Regions from separate parts of the Sphingobacterium sp. UGAL515B_05 genome, predicted to be linked through region 3. Evidence: riboswitches for the same ligand, from Rfam matches in the RefSeq annotation. Region 3 holds a riboswitch; each other region holds the start of a gene.

Region 1 (5,885 bases), 2.1 Mb from region 3:
CAATTCCAGCCAACCAGTTGGTGATTCGAGTGAGTTGTGCCTCCACAACTGTTCTTCGTGATTTAGGTTTCATTAGATAGTACCCTTCAAAAATTCGATAAAATAATAATGTTTCTGTAGCGCAATATGTGCGGTTTCAAGATCAAAAAGTGTTTTTAGGTATTGCATATCAGCATCTAAGAGATCTGTAATCAAAGCCGATGATTTAAAATACCTGTTTTTTATAATCCGTGCATTTTCCTGCGCCAACGCCTTATTGTTTTGACAGACGTCCTGCTGCTTAATAGCCAATTGATAATCCAACAGGGCCTGTAATAGTTGATTTTCCAGAATCTCCTCTTCATGATGGTGTTTTACCTCTTGTCGATCCAAGGCGATCTGTGCTCCGCGCACCACGTTTTTATTGAGATAAATTGCCGAGATCGGTATGGTTAATTTGAGCCCTGTGATACTCAGATTATACCAGCTGGGGTTATAGGGATACAAGAAAACCTGTGGATTGGCAAAAGTGAATGTACTGGTCAAACCCAACTCAGGAAGATAATTTGATCGCGCCTGTTTGACCGACAACTTCTTCAAAACCACTTCCTGTTCGGATTTTAGGAGGGAAAAAGCATGGCTTCGCGCTTCGGCAACAAGCGCTTCATAGCTGGGGTTTTCCACCTGAAACTGCTCGGGCAGGGGCACAATCTCCGCAGTAATACCACCAATTAGCTGCAGCTTCTGATTTGCAGCCTGAATATCATGACCGATCTGCACGAGCAACAGTTCCCGCTTCGAAAGCTCCAACGAAATACGCAGGACGTCACTGTGCAATACAACACCCGCCTTATACAGATGCTCAATCTCCTTGAGCTGTGCCCGTTGATCAGCAATATCCTGCTCGATTAAAGATCGGTTACTATACGACAGTTCCAAATCCAAAAAAAGATTGCAAACCTCCAATTTCGTCTGCGCCGCGGCATTCTTCCAATCGATTCTAGCCAGCTCATTTTCCAATTTTTTGGACTCAATTTTCATCAGGTCCCGATGCCCGTTGTAGAGGTTCAGATAAAAATCCAGGCCGCTATCGTACAAGTAATGAATGATATCATGCTGGGCGGGTTTATTTAAAAGTCCCTGATCATACACAGGCATATTACTCGCATAACTAGCAGAAGCTCGGGCGGAAATCTTGGGCAGCAACTCCATGCGTTGCTGCTGTACCGCCACCTCAGTTTCTTTGAGCTGCAAATAAGACTGCTCAATGTATTTACTGTTCTGTAGTGCTTTGTCGATCATGTCTTTCAAGGACATGCGCAAAGAATCGAGGGCGAAGGTGTCCGAAATAGCGCATACTAACAATCCTATGGTTAGTATGCCTTTTGCCCAATAGGGAGGAAAAAAGTTCACGTGTGTTATGTAATTTTTTTGCGTTGCAAACTTAGACACTTATTGGAACTTGGATTTCTTCACAAACGCCAATATGTTATGGAAAAAAGACATTTTTTCATCAATTCAATCAAAAAGACCAATATCTGCCAAGAAGATCTTACCATATCCTTTTTTAAAGCACAAAAAAAAAGCCTCTCAAACGTTGATTTGAAAGGCCTTTCCGGATGGTATAAAACCAAACTATCCGTATAAGGAATCTTCTATTGCATTCCACAACTGTATTCTCTTTTGTAGCGCAACTTTACTAATCTCCTTCATTTCCGTCCATCTAACCTCATCGTCCTTCGCGAGATCTGTGATCATCTGCATCGCCAAAGGTCCATGCTCGTCGCCATCAAGGTCAATATGACGTTGAAAATAATAGATAAAGCTGTCCAGATTGGCTGTAGGGAAGTTTGTTTTAATTTCTTCCAAAATAGAGGTAAACATTCCCGGGATAAGATCTTCGCGTCCAAACGTAAATGCTGCGGCAATTTTATGCACCTCGCCCTCAGCAATCACTTCGAATGTAAAATTCAAAAAGTCTTTGATCCGCTTGTCCAATGTGGTCGTTGCAATGACATCGAATATGTTGCTCGATTTTTTGGCGTGAGCAATAAATTTATTGACCAGATGAAGATCGGCACCCATGGCATCCATGGCATCCAGATACATCTCAAAGTGGCTCAAACGACGACCATCAATGTATTCATCCGATTCCTCAGCCAATACAATTTCGTTGATTAGATAGCGTGTTGATGGATGCTCACTCGCAAACCAAGGTAAAGTCGTACAGGTCAATTTAATCTGTAAAGCTTTTAGTAAAGACATAAAATCCCATACAGCGTACACATGCCCTTCTGTAAAAGAACGTAGATTCTTGATCGTTTTGATCTTACGATACAAAGGGTGTTGCAATAATACCTCGCGTTCGGTAGCAATGTATTCGTTAATTTCCGCAATTCTATTCATGGCGCAAAAGTATTGTCTTATCTCTATTTTTAAAAGTATTTTCGATGAGATTACAGTAACATGATAAATTTTTCGCCCAGCTATCCGCTTCATAACCAAATCACAGCCAACAATGCGCCTCGCTTTTGACCGCCCTATTCCTGTTGCTAACGCCCATTTACCCTTAAAAACAAAAATATTTTTTATTATAAAAAATAATCTACTATATTTGTAGAGTATTCAGAATTGCATGATGCAATACCAACCGAGTGCAGGCACCGCGGTGGTAAATTAATACGGGTTTCGACCAAAATAAACGTCACAGAACGATTATTTTCCCCAACAAGATCTGGATACAGTTTATGGTTTAATCTTTTAAATTTTTAAATTGTATGGCTACTACAACAAATCTTTACCAACACTTACTGGAAAAATTCAGTTATTACTCAACAGATGAACTGATCCAGCTCAACAATGACACCATTTTGGGACAAGGCTGGGGTTCAGCCAAGGCAACCTTTAGAACAGCTTTGATCAGTACGTTCTCCAAAAGAGGACTGGATCTTTCCAACATCATTTCCAAGGAAGACGGTTTTACCTCGGTGAAGCATGTCCCTGTACGCTTGGAACAGAATGTCCTGATTCCTTTACAATAATCTTTATCGGCAAAAAAAAGCGCGCATCGAAAGGACTTCGTGCGCGCTGCTGTGGTTGGTTTAGGAAATTGCCGATTTAAAAGAAGGCAATAATCTTATTATTTATAGTTTGGATTCTGAATTAACACACCTGCGCTTTTCTCAATTTCTGTTTGTGGTAATGGCCAGCGGTAAAATTTGTCTTCAAAATGATAGGGCACTTTACTGTCTTTGACCGCATTGAGTACTTCGCCTGCGATATGCCAACGAATCAAGTCGTAATGCCGCAGTCCTTCGAAAGCAAGTTCAACCCTTCTTTCGTGGCGGATACGATCGCGCATTTTTTCCTTGGTATAACCGGCAGGGAACCCGGGCATCTGAACGCGGCTCCTCAATGTATTCATAGCATCGTAAACCGATTGATCTGGCCCGGCGATTTCATTTTGTGCTTCGGCATACATCAATAACACCTCTCCAAACCGCAGTACAACAGCATCCTGTTGGCTCAATGTTGAAAAGCCAAAAGGTAAGTTGGCCGGATCCAAAAATTTCAGCACCCCATAACCTGTAGGCCGCGGATTGGACGGTGTATGGATCTTACCGCCGCCAAAGTCGGGATGATCCACGAAAATTGTTTTGCTCAAGCGCGGATCCCTATCTTTGAAGGGATTGGCTCGGTCAGTCAAAGGTGATTCACCAAAAGGCAGACCATCTTTGCATTCATAGGTATCCACCAGGTTTTGCAACGGTGAAGCAGCGATCCAGTCGCCGAGGTACATGTCCCAGGGAGCGGTATTATTCGGTGCCAGAAAATTGACCGAAAAGATAATCTCGGTATTGTTCTTCTGTGTTGCATCGCGAAAGACATTTTCAAAAGCCGTACTCAGGGTATACTCTTTCATGACATCGGTGCATAAGTCTTTTACCTCTTTCAAGATTGCTAAATCGGGCACCCCTTTGTCACCATAAGCCGCAAACAGTAAAACCCGTGCTTTCAAGGCTTTTGCTGAACTTGCGGTCGCATGCCCCCCATTATTGAAATAAGGTTTAGCCGCTAAGTTAGCGATCCCAAAATCCAGATCAGCCCTAATCTGTTTTAGAATATTCTCCGCAGTTTCCTTTGGCTGACGCTGATTCTCCAGACTGAGGGAAGTCAGCACTAGCGGCACCTCACCATAAATACTGTACAATTGGAAATAAACAAAAGCACGGATAAAGCGGGCTTCGGCTTCCATATTTTTCTTCTCTGCATCGTTCATATCGGCGCCGTTATAGCCCTGAAGCTTTTCGATCAGGCGATTGGCACGTCCTATACCTACATAAGCATCGTTATAGATCCCGGTTTCGTAGCCACCTGTGGTCGGATTTAAATTCCCACCGACGATTTCATTGACGCTACCTGAGTTGAACTGATTGTAGCCATTGTCGGTCAGACAGTCCCGGAAAGGCATCCCGTAGGAGAAAGCCTCACTCTGCAACGAGGCATATACACCGGCCAAGGCATTATCAAAATCCGATTTTTTGCTAAAATAATTGTCCGAAGCGATCTGATCCAAAGGATTGAGGTCCAAGGCACTGTTACAGGAACCAAAAAATAGTCCGGATAGCATCAACGCTGTTATAAATTTCTTTTTCATAGCACTTAAAAGTTAACTTGTACACCAAATGAATAAATCTTGTTTTGTGGATACTGCACCAGATCACCATTTCCATAGCGTTCAGGGTCCAAGCCCTTAAATTTGGTCGCAGTAAGGAGGTTATCACCCGAAAAATAAACCCTTAGGCGGTCAATTTTATATTTTTTCAACAGCCCTTCAGGTAAAGTGTATCCGAACACAAGATTTTTCAACCTGAAGTATGAAGCGTCCTGTATAAAATAGCTGGAAGCACGGCTGAATTTCTCCGGAGCACTCCAACCCCAATAAATACGGGGCATCGTTGTCGAAGGGTTTTCAGGTGTCCAACGGTCTAACCAATCTTTTGTCGGCGGACTACCCTGTACAAATGGGGTTACACCCCAGCCCGAAACATAGGATTTGACGCCATATACCCCTTGTAATAGAGCCGAAAAGTCAAAGCCCTTAAAACTTGCACTTAGATTAAAACTATAGTTCAGTTTTGGATCTACACCGGAAATAATTGTTCTGTCGTTCGCATCTATTTTTCCGTCCCCATTGACATCCCGATACTTCAGATCTCCTGGCAGTGTATTATCATTAAACTGCTTAGGCGCCGCCGCTACTTCGGCATCGGATTGAAATATGCCAATGACTTCGTAGGTGTAAAAGCTGTCCATCGCGTAGCCATTTTTTTTGATCGTATAGCCGCCGATTTCAGGCTCGCCAAATTTGACCAGCTTGTTTTTGAAACGATCGAGGTTTGCCCCTAGCTGATAACGTAAACCTTCTAATGCGCCCGTAGTAAGCTGATTGCGATAGGTAATTCCTAATTCAACACCTTTATTTTCAACGATACCGTCATTGATATTTGGGGCGCCCAATCCTACGATTGCCGTGATCTGCGAAGGGCGTAGGATGTCGGTTGTCCGTTTCTTATACCAATCGAAAGTAATATCCAAATTTTTGAACAGGCTTAAATCTACCCCAACATCTGTCATGGTTGTTGTTTCCCATTTGATCAGTGGGTTGGTCAGTCTTTGCTGTGCCACCCCCGATTGCAGACTATTGTTATCAAATGAATAATTACCTGTAAGTCCCAATACAGGCTGGTATGGATAATTTAAGGAATAGCCATTCACATCCACCACATTCTGGTTTCCAAGTTGCCCCCAGGATCCACGGATCTTCAAATTATCCAACCAACCGGAAGCAAATTCCTTGACAAAAGATTCTTCCGATACACGCCAGCCTGCAGAGAAAGAAGGAA
Region 2 (5,885 bases), 1.0 Mb from region 3:
GTGAATGCACGAATAACTTTTTGGGAAAAACCATCAATTGTACTTATGGTAAAATGACTGTAGTCATGTAGGATACGTCGATACACCCGAAAAGCTTTCTCTTGTACCAGATGCGGATTCCAATCTGGTTGCTGCTGAAGTAAAAGCTTTCTGAAATCTTCAATTTTAGGGCTACGATTGCCTGTTGCCAAGCCATGGAGTACCGAGAGGATACGTTCCTTCATCTCGGCGGTTGCCTTATTGGTGAATGTCACCGCCAAAATCTCCTTATAGCTATTCTCGTTGGAGAGTAGGAGTGTGAGATAGTGTAAAGTTAAGCTAAAGGTTTTTCCCGAACCGGCTGAAGCTTTTAGTATTTTTAATGGCGCAACAGATTTCATAGAATGAAGGTAGAAAGTAAAAAGTGAATTGGCAAAAATGTCGCTGACTATTTCGAAGCTATTGTACACAAACGGTTCATCCTGTTTACATTTGGTAAAGATGCCCTTTTAAATAAAGGAGTTTTTTGTGCCTTGATTTTTGAAAAGTTTGTTGTAGTTGCTTTATGGAAGCAAGAAAAGACGAAGGTCTCAAGGGAAGATATTACGTTTGAACGAAGTTGTTGACAAGAGCTAACCCTGTCGTTTTCAGTGAAGTTTTATTAAATTATAATGATGATTAAAAAAAAATAACTATCTTTGCATCCCCTCTAGTATGAAGCTCGGGGGATATGTTGAATACATAAAATAAAATTAAAAAATGGCAACTAAAATCAGATTGCAAAGACACGGTAAAAAAGGACGTCCTTTTTACCACGTAGTCGTAGCGGATTCTCGCGCTCCACGTGACGGTAAATTCATCGAACGTATTGGTTCTTACAACCCAAACACAAATCCAGCAACTATCGTTTTGGATTTTGAAAAAGCTTTGGATTGGATGAATAAAGGTGCTCAACCAACTGACACTGCTCGCGCTATCCTTTCTTACAAAGGTGTTCTTTACAAAAAACACTTGCAAGGTGGTGTGAAAAAAGGTGCTTTTGATGAAGCTGCTGCTGAAGCTAAATTTACAGCTTGGACTGACGCTCAAGAAGCTAGAATCTCTGGTAAAAAAGATGGTTTAGCTCAAACTAAAGCTGAAGCTAAAAAAGCTGCTTTAGTGGCTGAAGCTAAGAAAAAAGAAGAAAAAGCTGCTGCTGTAGCTGCTAAAAATGCTCCTGTAGCGGAAGAAACTGCTGCTGAAGAGACTGAAGCTCCTGCATCAGAAGAAACTGAAGGTTAATTCTTTCATAAAGTATTCGAGAAAGCCGACTCAATCTTGAGCCGGCTTTTTTTGAAACAGCCAATAGGCTAATGGTTTGCCAAATCATGTCTCACAGCTAATCGCTAAATACGAAATATATGACTATTGATCAAAGCTTTTACATCGGTTACATCAGTAAAACAAGAGGTCTTAAAGGAGAAGTACAACTATTTTTTGAATTCGAGGAATATGAGAGTTTGAATATCGATGTTGTCTTTGTGGAAGTGAACAAAAAACTTGTTCCTTATTTTGTTGATACCATTAAATTTCAAAAAAATAGTACAGCCTATGTGACATTTGAGGATGTGGATCATATCGATAAGGCTCAAGTACTTGTACGTAAAAAGCTATATCTTTCCAATGATAAGATGCCCGAGCGTGATCCAGACGATTTTAGATATACTGATTTAATCGGTTTTTTAGTGATTGATGAAAACCATGGTGAACTGGGGCAAATAACAGACGTCCAGGAATTTCCACAACAGTTTGTCGCTTCGGTAAATATGGACGGTAAAGAACTGATGTTCCCGCTGTCCGACGATTTGATCTTAGGAATCGATGGCGAAGAGGAGATCATTGAAGTTGAATTGCCAGAAGGCTTAGTGGATCTTTATAAAGAATAAGCATATCCCCAAGCTTATTCAAATGAATAGCGGTATACGAACTATTGTAGTAATTTCTTATCTTGGTCTGTATATTATTACTGGCCATAATTATTGATTGATTTTGAAACCGTTATTACTACTGCTATTTATATTCTCGTTGTCTTCTTGTGCTTTCTTTGGGAAGAAAAAGGACTTTCCTGAAGGCAATTACCAAATGATACTGGGCTATTCAAATGAGGAGTATCATAAAGTAAAAAGAGAATCACCCCAAAATGTGGAGGCAGATGCCTATGGTAATGATCCTATGCTATACCGGTCCTTTCTCTCACTCCAGGATAAAGATAAGTTTGTGATGGCGATCGATGATATCTTACTCTTCGGCAAGTATAGATTCAACGGCGATCGATTAGAATTGAATGATGAGAAAAAGGGTAGCCTCGCCTTAGATATTGTTAAGGTAAAAGGCGATTTTGTTCAGCTGAGAGGTGATTTTTCACAGTTTAGCTCAGCGCATGTACCCACTAGCGAAAGACTTTATATCAACTTTGCGCTAGATAAAACTCCTATCCGGGAGACCCCGAGCAAATTTGATAGCCAGGTGAATCTATGGCGAAATGCCCCTGTAAAATCAGAAAGTGAAAAGGAGATAAAGACCCGGACACTGAATTTTGTAGATTATTCTATCGCTTATTTCCAGCACATATCAAGTTCTGGCACACATCACGATTATCGATTGGATGGTGTTGAATCACCAATTATTTATGCTGAGAATGGCATTGTGCTAAAGAAGTGGGAAGATGTTCCTGAATCCTGGAAGGAATTGTTTTACAATGAACAAAATGCATTAGTTGCCTATCAATATTTATTTGATGGTTTTAAATATGGATCGAAAGAAGAGTACCATGTTACCGGACTCTTACTGATCACATTTTATCTCAAAAATTTACGAAATTCCCTGGCAACGAATCTTTAGCCGATCCTGTAGTGACTTAGGCAATCTCTTCGCTGTCAATGATCCTCGGTCGTTAATTTTATCTGTTTTTTTAAGTCTTTTACTTTTGTTGGAGCGTAAATTTCTATTATTGCCTGGGAATAAACCTGAAGCCGTATTTATTGCAGGCTTTTTGCGCCTATTTTTGCCTTTTCGAAAAAATATTTTTGTCTTTTGATTTTTTAAAACGATATTAGCAACGCTTATAGAGAAAGGCCGAGGGACTAGACCCGTTGAAGCCTTAGCAACCTGTCTTGTTCAAGGTGCTAAATTCTACCCTACTCCATGTGGGAAAGATAAGTTACATGTAGATAAACGATCCCTCGACTTGTGCGTTTCGATGTAAGCCAACCAAACTAAAAACAGTTTTTTAATGAAGATTATCGATCATATCCAGAATGCCAAAGGAAAAACATTGTTTTCTTTTGAGCTATTGCCACCGGCGAAAGGGCAGGGCATCCAAAGTATTTTTAAAACCATGGATGAACTGATGGAGTTTAAACCTCCTTTTATCGACGTAACCTACCATCGGGAAGATTATATCTATAAAGAGCATGCGAGTGGATTACTGGAACGCGTTTCCTATCGTAAACGTCCTGGGACAGTGGCGATATGTGCTGCAATCATGAATAAATATAAAGTAGATGCGGTGCCCCATTTGATATGTGGTGGTTTTACAAAAGAGGAAACTGAAAATGCATTGATCGATTTGAACTTCCTGGGGATAGATAACGTGTTGGTATTGAGGGGAGATGCACGTAAGGGCGACGCCGATTTTATACCGACCGATGGTGGACATGCTTTTGCAACAGACCTACTTGAACAGGTAACGGATATGAATAAAGGAAAGTATCTGCATGAAGACATTATCACATCGGAAAAGACTGATTTTTGCATCGGAGTAGCGGGCTATCCCGAAAAGCATTTTGAATCGCCAAATTTCAATACTGATTTTAAATATCTGAAACAAAAAGTCGATATGGGAGCAGAGTTTATTGTGACTCAGATGTTCTTTAATGTTGAAAAATACAAGGAGTTTGTAACAAAATGTAGGGACAATGGAATCCATGTGCCTATTATTCCGGGATTAAAACCACTGACAACGAAAAAACAGTTGGTTACACTACCAAGGATATTCCATTTAGATATTCCAGAGGAACTGAGTGATGCTGTTTCAGCATGTAAAACGAATGCCGACGTCAGACAAGTAGGTGAAGAGTGGTTGGTGCAACAATGTCAGGAGCTGATTAAATTTGGCGCTCCGGTTTTACATTTCTATACGATGAGTAATCCTGGTCCAACAAAGAAGATTGTTGAAAAACTAGCCTAACTCATAAAAGTAATACGAAAAGGGAGCCGATAAGCTTCCTTTTTTTTATCCTAGCATTCGTTGTGAAAGCCTAAAATATGTTCAGAATTTCGATTGTGTGGTTTAGTCGATCGCTATTTTCAGTGTTTAATAGCCTGTTTATAGTCAGATACTTGTGTTAAATAGTGTTAATTAACTTATTAGAATCAGGATAACTTTTTAACTTAAAGTGCTAAAAAGGATTTTAACAATAGACCAAATTGACCTTATGACGTACACTAGATTAAATTCTCTACTCGGCTTTGCTTGCGGACTAATTGCTACATGTGTCTATATCGCCACCGTTGAAAAGACGGTAAGCTGGTGGGATTGTGGTGAATTTATTGCCTGTGCCTACAAGCTGGAAGTGGCACACCAGCCGGGAGCACCATTATTTCTTCTTATTCAGAATATATTTTCCAACCTGGCTTTGGGTAATGCAGGTAAAATCGCCTATTGGATGAATATTGGATCCGCAATCTGCAGTGGGCTTACTGTTACATTTTTATTCTGGACGATAACAGCAATAGCCAAAAAGATACTCAACAGGCAAGAGAACGTTCAATTATCGAATTATTTCCAAATTTTTGCTGCGGGTTTAGTTGGTGCAATGGCTTTCTGTTTTAGTGATTCATTCTGGTATTCGGCGGTTGAATCTGAGGTATATGCGATGTCTTCATTGTGTACAGCAATTGTTTTTTGGGCAATTTTAAAGTGGGAAGTCCGTGCAGATGAAGCAGGTAGCGATCGTTGGCTGGTTTTTATTGCTTTTGTTATGGGCCTTTCGATCGGAGTGCACTTATTAAATCTGTTGGCAATTCCGGCTATAGCGATGGTTGTCTATTTCAGGAGAGCAGGACAGATCAGTGCGAAAGGTACAATAAAAGCTTTCTTGTTAGGAATGTTGATCTTGGGAGCCGTATTGTGGGGAATTATTCAATGGTTGGTCGGTTTAGCAGCGAAAGTGGACCTTTTATTTGTAAACTCACTAGGTTTGGGTTTTGGCTCAGGCATCTTGTTTTTGTGTTTGCTGTTGGGGAGCTTTCTCATTTATGGCCTATATTATTCTTATAAAAAGCGGCAATACACACTGCATACCGGGTTGCTGGTCTTTTGTTTTATTCTATTTGGGTATAGTTCCTATACCATGGTTTTGATCCGTGGAAAAGCGAATCCCTCGTTAAACAATAATGCGCCGGACAATGTGTTTTCTTTTTTGGGTTATCTGGGCCGGGAGCAATATGCCCGCGAACCTTTATTCAAAGGACCCAACTATGATTCACAAGTCGTTGGTGTAGAGCGTAAAACCGCTTATCGCAAAGATGAGTCTGGTTATATTCCTTTTAATCAGGTAGATAAGTATACGTTTGATAAGGAAACTTTCTTTCCCCGCATATATAGTCAAGATGGAGCCCATCAGGCTTATTATAGGAGTTACCTCAATTTGAAGGAGGGGCAGCAACCACAGTTCTCGGATAATTTTAAGTTCTTTTTTAATTTTCAATTGGGCGATATGTATACCCGATATTTCTTGTGGAATTTTGTCGGTAGACAGAATGACAGGCAAGGGTATGGAACCTATAGTGACGGCAACTGGTTGTCGGGGATTAAACCATTGGATAATTGGCGTTTGGGAGGGCAAGATAAAATATCCAAATCG
Region 3 (5,885 bases):
TCGTGCTGTAAGATATAACGGATTAATAATCAAAAGTTTTTGGGGATTTGATAAATATTTTGAATCTTTGCAATTTAACAGAGTAATTAATAAAAACGGAAGAATATGTTTGCAATATTAGAAAATCCCGCTTCGTCCACAGAGAAGATTCTCGGGAATATTCTTCGGAATACGGCCCTTTCCTAATCTTCTTTCTTAATACGTTAAGTAATCTACGTTGATATTGGCTAAAAATTGGCGCTCTAAATGGTGGCCCACTGTTCCAATATGCTTAGCTTATGATGGAGTTTTAAAAATTCAGCTGCTTTCGAGGGTATTGTGAAAGCTGGATATGAATGTTATGTTTTAGAAAATTTTATGAATTCAGTAAATAAATATGTCCTTCAGGCACTGGATAACTATCCTATGTATTTGGAGGAGACCATGGAATCCTTATCCTATGCCCTGTCTTATGATGAGTCCAATACAATGGCGCTGTGTTTGATGGGAAGAGTTCATGCCGAACAGCTATTGGATTATGAGCAGGCAAAAAGATATTTCCAGGAAGCTTTGGTGCATAATGTGCAGGCATTGGAAGTATATCCTTATTTCATTCAGACGCTGATTGATATGGGGGAGTATGAAGCTGCAAAAAAGACGATTAAATTTGCTTTGACACTTCCGGCGATGCCCATGACAGGGATATGGATCAAGAAAGCACTTCTATTTGAAAAATTGAGAAAATACAAAAAGGCATTGAAGGCGTTAAAGATGGCAAAACTTGAAAATGTTGATCTTGATTTTTCGTCAAGCCTGAAGTCGATTGAAGATCGGATTAAGGGGAAACAGGAAATTAACAACGGGAGAGAAAAGGAAAACAAGAAAGAAAAGAAGAACACCCGAAAATAGGCTCACATTATCCGGATGACGGTTTTTGTTTCGAACCAAGGTCCAATAAAGAAGCCCTAGATGAAATTTCATCTAGGGCTTTATCAATATAGTTTAAGAATTATTCTGCTCTTAAGATTTTCGCAGCCTCAACCATCGACTCTAAAGCCGCTTTGGTTTCTGGCCAAGCACGAGTTTTTAAACCACAGTCAGGGTTAACCCAAAGTTGTGCTGCTGGAACTACTGCTTTTGCTTTACGCAATAGATCTACCATCTCATCTTTGCTTGGAACACGTGGTGAGTGAATGTCATAAACACCTGGACCAATATCGTTTGGATATTTGAAATCACCAGCGAAAGCATTCAACAATTTCATTTGAGAGCGTGAAGTCTCAATCGTGATGACGTCAGCATCCATTGCAGCGATGTCTTCGATGACATTATTGAACTCAGAGTAACACATGTGTGTGTGAATCTGTGTATCGTCTTCTACATTTGATGAAGAAACACGGAAAGCACGTACTGCCCAGTTCAAGTAATCTTTTTGATCAGCTTTACGAAGCGGTAATCCTTCGCGGATTGCTGGTTCATCGATTTGTATGATTTTGATACCTGCTTTTTCCAACGCTTGTACTTCATCCAAGATCGCCAATGCAATTTGGTAAGTCGTTGTTGAACGCGGTTGATCATTACGTACGAAAGACCATTGTAAGATCGTAACCGGACCAGTCAACATACCTTTAACCGGACGGTTAGTCAATGATTGAGCGTATGAAGACCAACGGACAGTCATATCTTCAGGACGGTATACATCACCATAGATAATTGGAGGTTTTACACAACGTGAACCGTAAGATTGTACCCAGCCGTTTTGTGTGAAAGCGTAACCAGCCAATTGTTCACCGAAGTATTCAACCATGTCGTTACGTTCGAATTCGCCGTGTACTAATACGTCGATATCCAATTGCTCTTGAAGACGGATTGTGTTTTCAGTTTCTTCTGCGATTGCTTTATCGTACTCTGCCTGCGTGATAGCACCTTTTTTCAGGTCTGCTCTCCATTTACGAACATCTTTCGTTTGTGGGAATGAACCAATAGTTGTGGTAGGGAATGCCGGCAAGTTGAACTTCGCTTGTTGCGCTGCTTTACGGTCAGCAAATGCTGAAGTACGTTTCGCATCGTCATCAGTGATATTGCTTGTACGTGTTTTAACCTCTGGTTTGTGGATCAGTGGAGAAGTACGACGGCTTTCAGCTGCAGCTTTGTTCGCTTCGAAGCGTTTTGCTGTTTCAGCATCAACTTCACCTTCTGCTAATACGGCTAAGTCTTTTACCTCAGCTAATTTTTGTTTAGCAAATGCTAACCAGTTTTTTACTTCAGCTGGTAGCGATTGCTCATTGTGTTCATTGTCTAAGTCAAAAGGAACGTGCAACAATGATGAAGAAGGAGCTACCCATACACGGTCTTTTCCTAATGCATCAACAGCTTGTTTGATTTTAACCAATGATTTTTCGTAATCATTTTTCCAGATGTTACGGCCTTCAACAATACCCAAAGATAATGTTAATGAAGCAGGAACTTTAGCTAGTACCGTATCCAATTGGTTTTCACCGCGTACCAAATCCAAATGTAAAGCATGGATAGGTAGGTTAACTGCGATATCTTCGTTATCTTTTAAAGCTTCGAAGTAAGTCGTCGCGATTAATTTGATATTTTTTGCTGCTGCAGCTAATTTTTCGAAAGTTGGTTGATATAAAGCTTTTACTTTAGCATCTAAATCCAATGCTAAGAAAGGCTCGTCAATCTGAACATATTGCGCACCGGCCTCAGCTAGTTTAGCTAATATTTGCTCATATACTGGAACAAGTTTATCCAATAAATCGATGCGGTCGAAGCCAGCTTCTTTTTCTTTACCGATCAAAAGGTAAGTGATAGGACCTAATAGAACTGGTTTAGTATCGATGCCCAATGATTTTGCTTCGTTATATTCATTTAAGAATTTTTCGGACGTCAATTTGAATTCTTGATCTTTTGTGAATTCTGGCACCATATAGTGGTAGTTCGTATCCAACCACTTGGTCATTTCCATTGCCGTCACGTCGATTCCTTCTTGTTGGAAACCACGCGCCATGGCAAAATATAGATCTAAGCTGTAATTGTTATCTACTTTATTCAATAAAGAATGGTAACGAGCAGGAATTGCACCAACAGTAAGGGTTAAATCCAATACTTGATCGTAAAAAGAGAAATCATTGGAAGGGATCAAATCTATTCCAGCATCTTTTTGTGTTTTCCAATTGCCTTCACGAATTTTTTTTGCTGTGTCCAATAATTCCTCAACAGAAGATTTTTTAGCCCAATAGGCCTCATTGGCTTTTTTCAATTCGCGGAACGCGCCCACACGAGGGTAACCTAAATTGTTAGTCAATAACATAATGAATGTTTTTAATATTTCTTTTTCAACTATATTTCTTGCTAGAGAGAGAAGGACACACTAGAATTTGGTGACTTCGGCTTATCATTCCCATATCAAGTAGGGTAGAATTTAGCACCTTGTCAAGGGACAGGTTGCTAAGGCTTCATCGGGTCTATTCCCTCTGCCTTTCTCTATAAGCGACGCTAAGTTAGAACATTTCTTTTTGAAATGCAAATTTTTTATAAAAGTGCGTCAATTTTTTATATTCTACTAAGGATAAAATTGTTTTGTTCTTTTCTTTTCATCCATGATTTAGTGTATGTCCTGTTTCAATACGCTGTGTAGCATAAAAAATGGGGAATGACTGTTTCTCATTCCCCATGCTTTTAGCTTACCAAAAGTTTGTAACCTTTTCCGTGCACATTGACAATTTCAACTTTACTATCTTCTTTTAGATATTTACGAAGTTTACTGAGAAATACATCCATACTTCTACCCGTAAAGTAGTTGTCATCATGCCATATTTTTAATAAAGCTTCTTCCCGGGTCAGCACATCATTTTTCTTTAAACAAAGCAAGCGTAGTAGTTCCGCTTCTTTAGTGGATAGTTTTTGCATCTGTCCTTTGTAAGAAATTTGCTGACTTGTATAATCAAAGAAATAATCGCCAATTTCAAATTTATCAGCAACCACTTCCTCTTCTTTGTCTCGAACACTGCGTTTCAGCAAAGCATTGATGCGGAGCAATAATTCCTCTACTCGAAAAGGTTTTGTGATATAATCATCTCCCCCTAATTCGAAGGCTTCGGTTTTATCTTCCATCATCCCCTTTGCTGTGGCAAAGATAATAGGAACAGTATTGTTTGTTTTTCTGATTTCACGCCCCACTGTAAAACCGTCCTTTTTTGGCATCATGACATCGAAAATACAGAGGTCGTAGTTATTTTTTTTGAATTGAGAAATCGCTTCATCTCCATCCGTGCATAATGTGACGTCAAATTTTCCCTTTAATTCGAGATAGTCTTTTAAAAGATCCCCCAAATTAGGATCATCTTCTGCTAATAATATCTTTTGCATAATGATTATATTAATTTTCACCAATGTCCCTTGATGCTGATAAATCAGCTTTCCTCAACCTTTGAAATTTTTTAAAGAGGAAATATACAAAAAAGGAACGTTTTATTTTTTAATAGGCAAAATTACTTCAAAGGTCGTGCCCTTATCTTTTTCACTTTTAACTGTAATTTTTCCGTTCAGCCTTCTCAGGATATCCTGTACATAACTTAAGCCAAGACCAAATCCTTTGACATTATGAACATTTCCTGTTGGAATACGGTAGAACTGGTCGAAAATCTTTTGCAGGTGATCCCGGCTCATCCCAATACCGTTGTCGGCAATGGTGACGACAATGGTATCACCGACATTTTTTGATTGTATATTCACATGCAGATCTCCTTTGTTGTACTTAATCGCATTATCCAGTAGATTATAAAATACATTTGAAAAATGCAGCTCGTCACCAACAACTACATCTTTCGTTGCCGCTAGATCTATGGAAAATTTTCCGCCTATATTTTGCATCCTTAACTGCATACTGTCGGTAACTGCTGAAACAAGATCATTAATATGCACATCTACCTGGTCTAACTTTAATGTTTCCTTTTCCAATCGAGCTAGATCAAGTACACGTTCGATGTGATTTCCTAGCCTAACATTTTCGTCATAGATGATATTGGCTAATTTTTGAACACGTTTATGGTCTGCATTGATGTCGGGGTCTTTCAGCGATTCACTGGCAATCATGATGGTCGCAACAGGTGTTTTAAATTCGTGCGTCATGTTGTTGATGAAATCTGTTTTCATTTCCGAAACTTTCTTTTGTCTGAAGATGATAATCAATGTATATGCAAAACAACCCACCAATAAGAATAGGAGTGCAAGCATAGGCAGAAGCAGATAGCCCATATTATCTGCGATTATTGCCTTTTTATTGGGAAAGTAGATTGTTAATTTTCCTGGTGCAGCACCGATATCACCTTTAAATAGAGCAGTAGAGTATTTCGTTGTATTAGTAGGGTTGTTTAAAGCAGCCTCGTTTAGGATATTATTTAGCAATATATTGTTTGTACTCCATATTTCAATATTAAAAGGAGCTTTAATATCGCGTTGAGCCAACTCATCTTTGATCAGTTCCTGGACAATGATGACATTCAACCGATCCTTTAACGGACGCTTTGCTAGCTCCATTCCAATAGCAACATCTTCGATGTAATCTGCCTTTTTACCACCGAGCATAGCAACGGAGTCGTAAACGTTGAAACCGGACCAAGAATTCTTTCTGTTTAGCACATCGAGCCTTTTTTCCAAATCAGAGATGGTTTTTGCAAGTTTTGCATTCTCTCTTGGTGGTAACGTGGCTACCCTAAATTTTGTCTGTTGATTGACCAATGGGTCCATTAGTGGGATAACAAACCGCGTGCTGTCATCTTTCCCATTCACCTGATCATCTACTTTTGATGCATTTAACATGATAAAAGCCTGTACTAGATTATCGTCTGTAAGCTCATTTGAAACAGAAAATTTGATGTATTTCTGGTACTCTG
Region 4 (5,885 bases), 3.1 Mb from region 3:
ATCAGTATCATCCCAAGTTTAGCTCTCTACTTATTGGGAGCGCAAGCGAGCACGGCAATTGGAATCGGTGTCGGATCGTTGTTAACAACACTCACAGATCCTCCTGGAAACAGAAAAGATAAACTTTCTTCGGCTCTTGTCTGCATCCCCACCTTCTTTGTTGCCTCATTGTTTACAGCGATTGTATTTCCATATCATTGGCCCTTGGTGATATTGCTAGCGGCGGCGGGTTTTATCTGTACGTTATACGGTATTTTTGGAGCTCGTTATGCTGCAATTGGAAACATGACATTGATTCTCATGAGTTTTGTGATCGGAATGGCCCCACAACAGCCCTTTGCTGTTAGTTTACAGATTACAACAGGATCCATTATATATTACTTTTTTAGCCTTTTACAGGCCTATATACAACCTTATCGCTCGCTAAAACATGCGATGGCCAATGGTTTTCATGGATTGTCCCAATTTCTATTGATACGATCTCAGTCTTACGATCCCGATATTCCTTTGAATATAACGTACAGTCGCGTAGGCAAAATTCATGGCCAGATCAGCGAACAACAGGAACAAATCAGGTCCCTTCTTTTTCGAGAAAAAAAAATCATAAGTCAACAGTGGCATAAAAGCAATTATTGGCTCAGTCAAGTTTATGGGTTAATTGACCTCCATGAGTTAATTATTGCACTCGATCACGACTATGATGCGATTCGCAAAAACCTTGCAGATACGGGCAGCCTCCCTTTAATTCGTCAAACAATCAAATTATTAGCTTTAGAAATTGATAGCTTTTCACAACCTAACAAGAGGTTTCGGTATGCACATCAATTATATCATAATAACTTTAAAATTAATGCCCTCTTACAGGATTTAAAAGAAATTCAAGAAGAGCAGGCCGGTCAAGCAAAAAGTATATTATGTTCGATCATAAGCAACATCGAAGCAATTATTGATGTACTCAACCGAATTCAGGTGGCTTTTTATCAAAATCAGGAAATCCAGGATAAGATTGACTGTAGTGAGTACCAACAATTTATCAATCGACCTTTGCGCAATCTCGCTGATCTAAAAAGTAAACTCCATCTGAATAACCCGCTTTTTCGCTTTGCCGTTCGGATGGCTCTTCTTTTTGGAACAGGTGCATTGATTGGTATTCTATTTTTGGATTTTAAATATACCTATTGGATCTTACTAACGATCGCTATTGTTGCCAGACCAGCATTTTCAATGACAAAAAAGCGTAATATAGAGCGTATTGTAGGCACATTCTCGGGTATAATAGTTGGCATATTCTGCTTAATTGCTATTCATTTTCTCCCGGCTCTTCTTACCATAGCTGCATTAGGTCTTTTCGGATTCTTTTTATTCAATCGATCTAATTACATGGTCAGTGTCATCTTTATTACCTTGGGAATTGTGATTGCGCTCAATTTGTTTGAAGGCAATATCAATCTCATTTTAGGCAGCCGAATGCTTTTTACACTTATTGGAGCATTCTTGGCTATAGCAGGTTATTTCTTGATACCTGTACGCCAGAGCACTGGCATGGTTCAGCTGGCAAAAGAGGTATCTCTTTACAACGAACATTATTTCCAGATCATCAATAACCGTCTGTCGGACGAAAGACAAAGTTCCTTTGATATACGACTGGCTCGCAAAAAAGCACAGACTGCCATGGCCCTGTTTTCAGACGCTATCAATCAAATGAAAAAAGAACCCGAACACAAATGGATGGATTGGTCACATATCCACCATTTTCAGGCACTCTCTTATCAGGTCAACTCCCATTTGGTGGGTCTTTCGCTATCGTTAAACAAAAAGACGAATCACCACCTGACGTATGATATCCATAGTAGAATTGATGCACTTAAACCTCTTTTAACAGATTTAAATCAAATTGCAGAACGGATCAACTTAAAGAAATCATAATACCCGATTGGCAGTTACTTATCTAGTTTCATGGGACAATATGTGATCCAATCGGTATGTTATTCAAAATTCCTTTAACTAAAAAATAGCTTTTCTTTTGCTTTAATAAAAAAAGAATTTATATTTGTATCGTCTTCGAAAGAAGATTCTAATCAACACCTCCCTTAATCAGTAGGTCTTGATTTATAAAGAAGTGGCGAGAGACTGGCTCAATGACCCACTGGCAACCTTCAATTTGTTTGAAAAGGTGCCAATTCCTGTCCAAAACAATATCGTTTTGGAGCATATAAATAACATAAGACAATGATTATTAAACTACTGAAGTCCATTAAAAATTCAGGTTCAACACAAGTGAGCCGCACGATAAGCGAAAGTGTAAGCCATCATACCACTGTATTGATGCGAATGCGTATGCATATGCACTTCCACGCTTGTTAAAAATCATTTCCTTTTTCTTGGATAAAGATTTAACAGACCCTTCAAGGAGGTGTGTATGCTTCTCTTTTTACTTAACAATTTCTTTTTGAACCCTTAAAATCTGATATATTATGTCTTCAAACAAAAATTTAAAATTCGAAACTCTTCAGGTTCACGCTGGCCAAGTCGCTGACCCTACTACGGGATCTAGAGCAGTTCCTATATATCAAACAACATCCTTTGTATTTGAAAATGCCGAACACGGCGCAAACTTATTTGCATTAAAGCAGTTCGGCAATATTTATACACGGATTATGAATCCTACTACGGATGTTTTCGAACAACGTATTGCGGCACTGGAAGGTGGAGTCGCGGCTGTTGCTGTTGCATCTGGCCAGGCGGCACAGTTTATTGCATTAAATAATATCTTGGAAAGTGGTGACAATTTTGTTGCCGGATCCAACTTATACGGCGGTACATTCAACCAGTTTAAAGTTTCTTTTAAACGCCTGGGCATCGAAGCTCGATTTGCAACGGACGCCGAGGCAGATAAAATTGAAGCCCTCATTGATGATAAAACAAAGGCCATCTATGTTGAAACAATTGGAAACCCAAGTTTCAATATTCCAGACTTTGAGAAAATTGCTGCAGTAGCGAAAAAATATGACCTACCGTTAATCGTCGATAATACTTTTGGCGCTGGAGGTTATTTATTTAAACCTTTGGAGTATGGTGCAAATGTGGTGGTAGAATCGGCTACTAAATGGATCGGTGGACATGGTACAAGCATTGGCGGTGTCATCGTCGACGGCGGAAACTATAATTGGGGCAACGGAAAATACCCGCAATTTTCCGAACCATCTGAAGGCTATCATGGCTTAGTTTTTTCCGAAGTTTTCGGTGAAGGCGGACCGTTTGGAAATATCCAATTTGCCATTCGGGCACGTGTGGAAGGGCTTCGGGATTTCGGACCAGCACTCTCCCCTTTCAATTCATTCTTATTATTACAAGGACTTGAAACCCTATCTTTGCGGGTACAACGCCATGTAGACAACACTTTAGAGGTAGCTAAATGGCTTGAGGCGCATCCACAGGTAGAAAAAGTAAATTATCCGGGCTTAAAAAGCTCTCCGAGTTTCGCTAACGCACAAAAATACCTTAAAAATGGCTATGGAGCAGTGCTTTCTTTTCAGCTCAAAGGTGACGCAGCACAAAAGGCCAATAGCTTTATCGACAGCTTAGAATTAATCAGTCACCTGGCCAATGTTGGTGATACGAAGTCATTGATTATCCATCCGGCAGCGACTACTCACCAACAATTGAGTGATGAAGATCAGGCAAATGCTGGAGTGTTCAAAGGTTTATTACGTCTTTCTGTAGGAATAGAACATATTGATGACATCAAAGCTGATTTACAACAAGCTTTTGATAAAATTAAATAATCAGATTTTTTCGGCTTAAAACGTAAACGTAAAATGAGTAAGCATATTTATCTGCACCCGGAGCCTTTTGTATTTGAAAATGGAAGAGAGCTTACTGATTTACAAATCAGTTATGAAACATTTGGCAAACCCAACGCAGATCGCAGTAATGTGATCTGGGTTTGCCATGCACTAACGGCCAATGCGGATGTACTGGATTGGTGGTCAGGTCTTTTTGGAACAGGTGAATTGTTTGATTCAAACGATTATTATATTATCTGCGCCAATGTCATCGGATCAGCATATAATAGCAGTAATCCGCTATCTATAAACCCAGCTACTGGACAACCTTACTACTTATCTTTTCCTGAATTTACAGTAAGGGATTTGGTCAAAGCCCATCAATCTCTTGCAGACCACCTGGATATCAAACAAATAGAGATCCTTATTGGGGGCTCATTGGGCGGTCAACAAGCATTGGAATGGGCCGTATCGCACAGTATAGCCATCAACCATCTAATCGTCGTTGGAACAAATGCCGTCCATTCACCATGGGGTATTGCATTCAATGAAAGTCAACGTCTTGCCATTACAACTGATCGAACCTTATACGCCAATCATCCCGATGGCGGAGCTAAGGGTTTAAAAGTTGCACGCGCTATGGCACTGTTGTCTTACCGCAACTATACAACGTATGCCAACACACAAAAGGAGGATGATAACGAAAAACTCGATCATTATAAAGCATCCTCCTATCAAAACTATCAGGGTGAAAAATTGGTGAAACGCTATAATGCGTACAGCTATTACTTCCTAACCAAAGCAATGGACAGCCATAATTTGGGTCGTGGAAGACGATCTATCGAATCCGCTTTAGCGAGCATCGACTGCCCAACTTTAGTGCTGAGCGTCAATACAGATTTGTTGTTTCCTCCACAAGAGCAACAATTTATCGCTCAACATATTCCCAATGCCCACTACCAGGAGATTGAATCTACCTATGGCCACGATGGATTTTTGATCGAAACAAAAAAACTCACTAAAATTATCAGCAGCTTTCTGCAGGAACAAAAAGTGTACATCAACGAATTAGTATAAGAGAATAAAATACATATAAGAGAATTTAAGAAGAGATATGAGTAATAAATTAACAATAGGGATGTTTGGGTTTGGTGTTGTAGGCCAAGGTCTTTACGATATCATCAAAACCAAAAATCTTAATCTGGAGATCAAGAAATTTGTCATTAAAAACGGTGATAAAAAACGCTCGCTACCAGCAGATCTATTTTCTACCGACGCGGAGACAATTTTAGGTGACCCAGACATTAATACTGTTGTCGAACTGATAGATGATGCCGAAGCAGCCTATCAACTAACTGTTCGTGCCTTGAAATCAGGTAAAAATGTGGTATCTGCCAATAAAAAAATGATTGCCAGCCATTTGGAAGAGCTAGTTGATATTCAACATGAATATGGCACCAGTTTATTGTACGAAGGTGCAGTTTGCGGAAGTATTCCCATTATACGGAATTTAGAAGAGTACTATGACAATGAATTACTTCATTCTGTCAGCGGTATTTTTAATGGATCGTCCAACTATATTTTATCTAAAGTTTTCAATGAAAACCAGCAATATACAGATGCTTTAAAGAAAGCGCAAGAACTTGGTTTTGCAGAGACAGATCCAACCCTTGATGTCGGTGGGTTTGACCCAAAATTTAAAGTATGTATTGTTGCTTCCCATGCGTACGGGATCTATGTCAAACCAGACGATGTCTTTAATATTGGTATAGACAAATTGGGACAGCAAGATATTCGTTTTGCTAAAGAAAAGAACCTCAAGATCAAATTGATACCAACAGCGAAAGAGATCGACGGCAATAAAGTTGTACTTTACGTATTACCACGCCTAGTAGGCAAAGACAGCATGCTTTATAATGTAGAAAATGAGAACAATGGTGTATTGGTAAAAGCAGCCTTTGCAGACGAACAATTTTTCTATGGTAAAGGAGCCGGTGGCCACCCGACGGGCTCTGCTGTGCTATCGGATATCGCTGCCCTTCGCTATGGATACCGCTATGAATACAAAAAACATTTGGAATCCAGCACATTAAATTATAG

What was found. Region 3 has a riboswitch for S-adenosylmethionine ahead of metE (5-methyltetrahydropteroyltriglutamate--homocysteine S-methyltransferase). Riboswitches for the same ligand answer to the same signal wherever they lie in the genome.
Region 1: another riboswitch for S-adenosylmethionine. It lies ahead of OK025_RS13735 (5-oxoprolinase); the one in region 3 lies ahead of metE (5-methyltetrahydropteroyltriglutamate--homocysteine S-methyltransferase).
Region 2: another riboswitch for S-adenosylmethionine. It lies ahead of metF (methylenetetrahydrofolate reductase [NAD(P)H]); the one in region 3 lies ahead of metE (5-methyltetrahydropteroyltriglutamate--homocysteine S-methyltransferase).
Region 4: another riboswitch for S-adenosylmethionine. It lies ahead of OK025_RS18000 (O-acetylhomoserine aminocarboxypropyltransferase/cysteine synthase family protein); the one in region 3 lies ahead of metE (5-methyltetrahydropteroyltriglutamate--homocysteine S-methyltransferase).

Annotation. Positions count from the first base shown of each region.
Region 1 is NZ_CP109907.1:3,375,288-3,381,172, reverse strand. Features, by position in the region: gene OK025_RS13750 (HlyD family secretion protein) at 1-73, opposite strand, end outside; gene OK025_RS13745 (TolC family protein) at 73-1,392, opposite strand; gene OK025_RS13740 (DUF3050 domain-containing protein) at 1,615-2,385, opposite strand; SAM-I-IV-variant riboswitch at 2,596-2,689, shown strand; gene OK025_RS13735 (5-oxoprolinase) at 2,757-3,020, shown strand; gene OK025_RS13730 (RagB/SusD family nutrient uptake outer membrane protein) at 3,119-4,636, opposite strand; gene OK025_RS13725 (TonB-dependent receptor) at 4,642-5,885, opposite strand, start outside.
Region 2 is NZ_CP109907.1:2,360,937-2,366,821, forward strand. Features, by position in the region: gene OK025_RS09565 (UvrD-helicase domain-containing protein) at 1-380, opposite strand, end outside; gene OK025_RS09570 (30S ribosomal protein S16) at 739-1,260, shown strand; gene rimM (ribosome maturation factor RimM) at 1,380-1,904, shown strand; gene OK025_RS09580 (hypothetical protein) at 2,008-2,859, shown strand; SAM riboswitch class I at 3,078-3,180, shown strand; gene metF (methylenetetrahydrofolate reductase [NAD(P)H]) at 3,251-4,207, shown strand; gene OK025_RS09590 (DUF2723 domain-containing protein) at 4,455-5,885, shown strand, end outside.
Region 3 is NZ_CP109907.1:1,314,782-1,320,666, reverse strand. Features, by position in the region: gene OK025_RS05370 (hypothetical protein) at 358-888, shown strand; gene metE (5-methyltetrahydropteroyltriglutamate--homocysteine S-methyltransferase) at 989-3,301, opposite strand; SAM riboswitch class I at 3,380-3,483, opposite strand; gene OK025_RS05360 (response regulator transcription factor) at 3,670-4,359, opposite strand; gene OK025_RS05355 (HAMP domain-containing sensor histidine kinase) at 4,462-5,885, opposite strand, start outside.
Region 4 is NZ_CP109907.1:4,392,203-4,398,087, reverse strand. Features, by position in the region: gene OK025_RS18005 (FUSC family protein) at 1-1,926, shown strand, start outside; SAM riboswitch class I at 2,107-2,219, shown strand; gene OK025_RS18000 (O-acetylhomoserine aminocarboxypropyltransferase/cysteine synthase family protein) at 2,475-3,785, shown strand; gene OK025_RS17995 (alpha/beta fold hydrolase) at 3,819-4,862, shown strand; gene OK025_RS17990 (homoserine dehydrogenase) at 4,900-5,885, shown strand, end outside.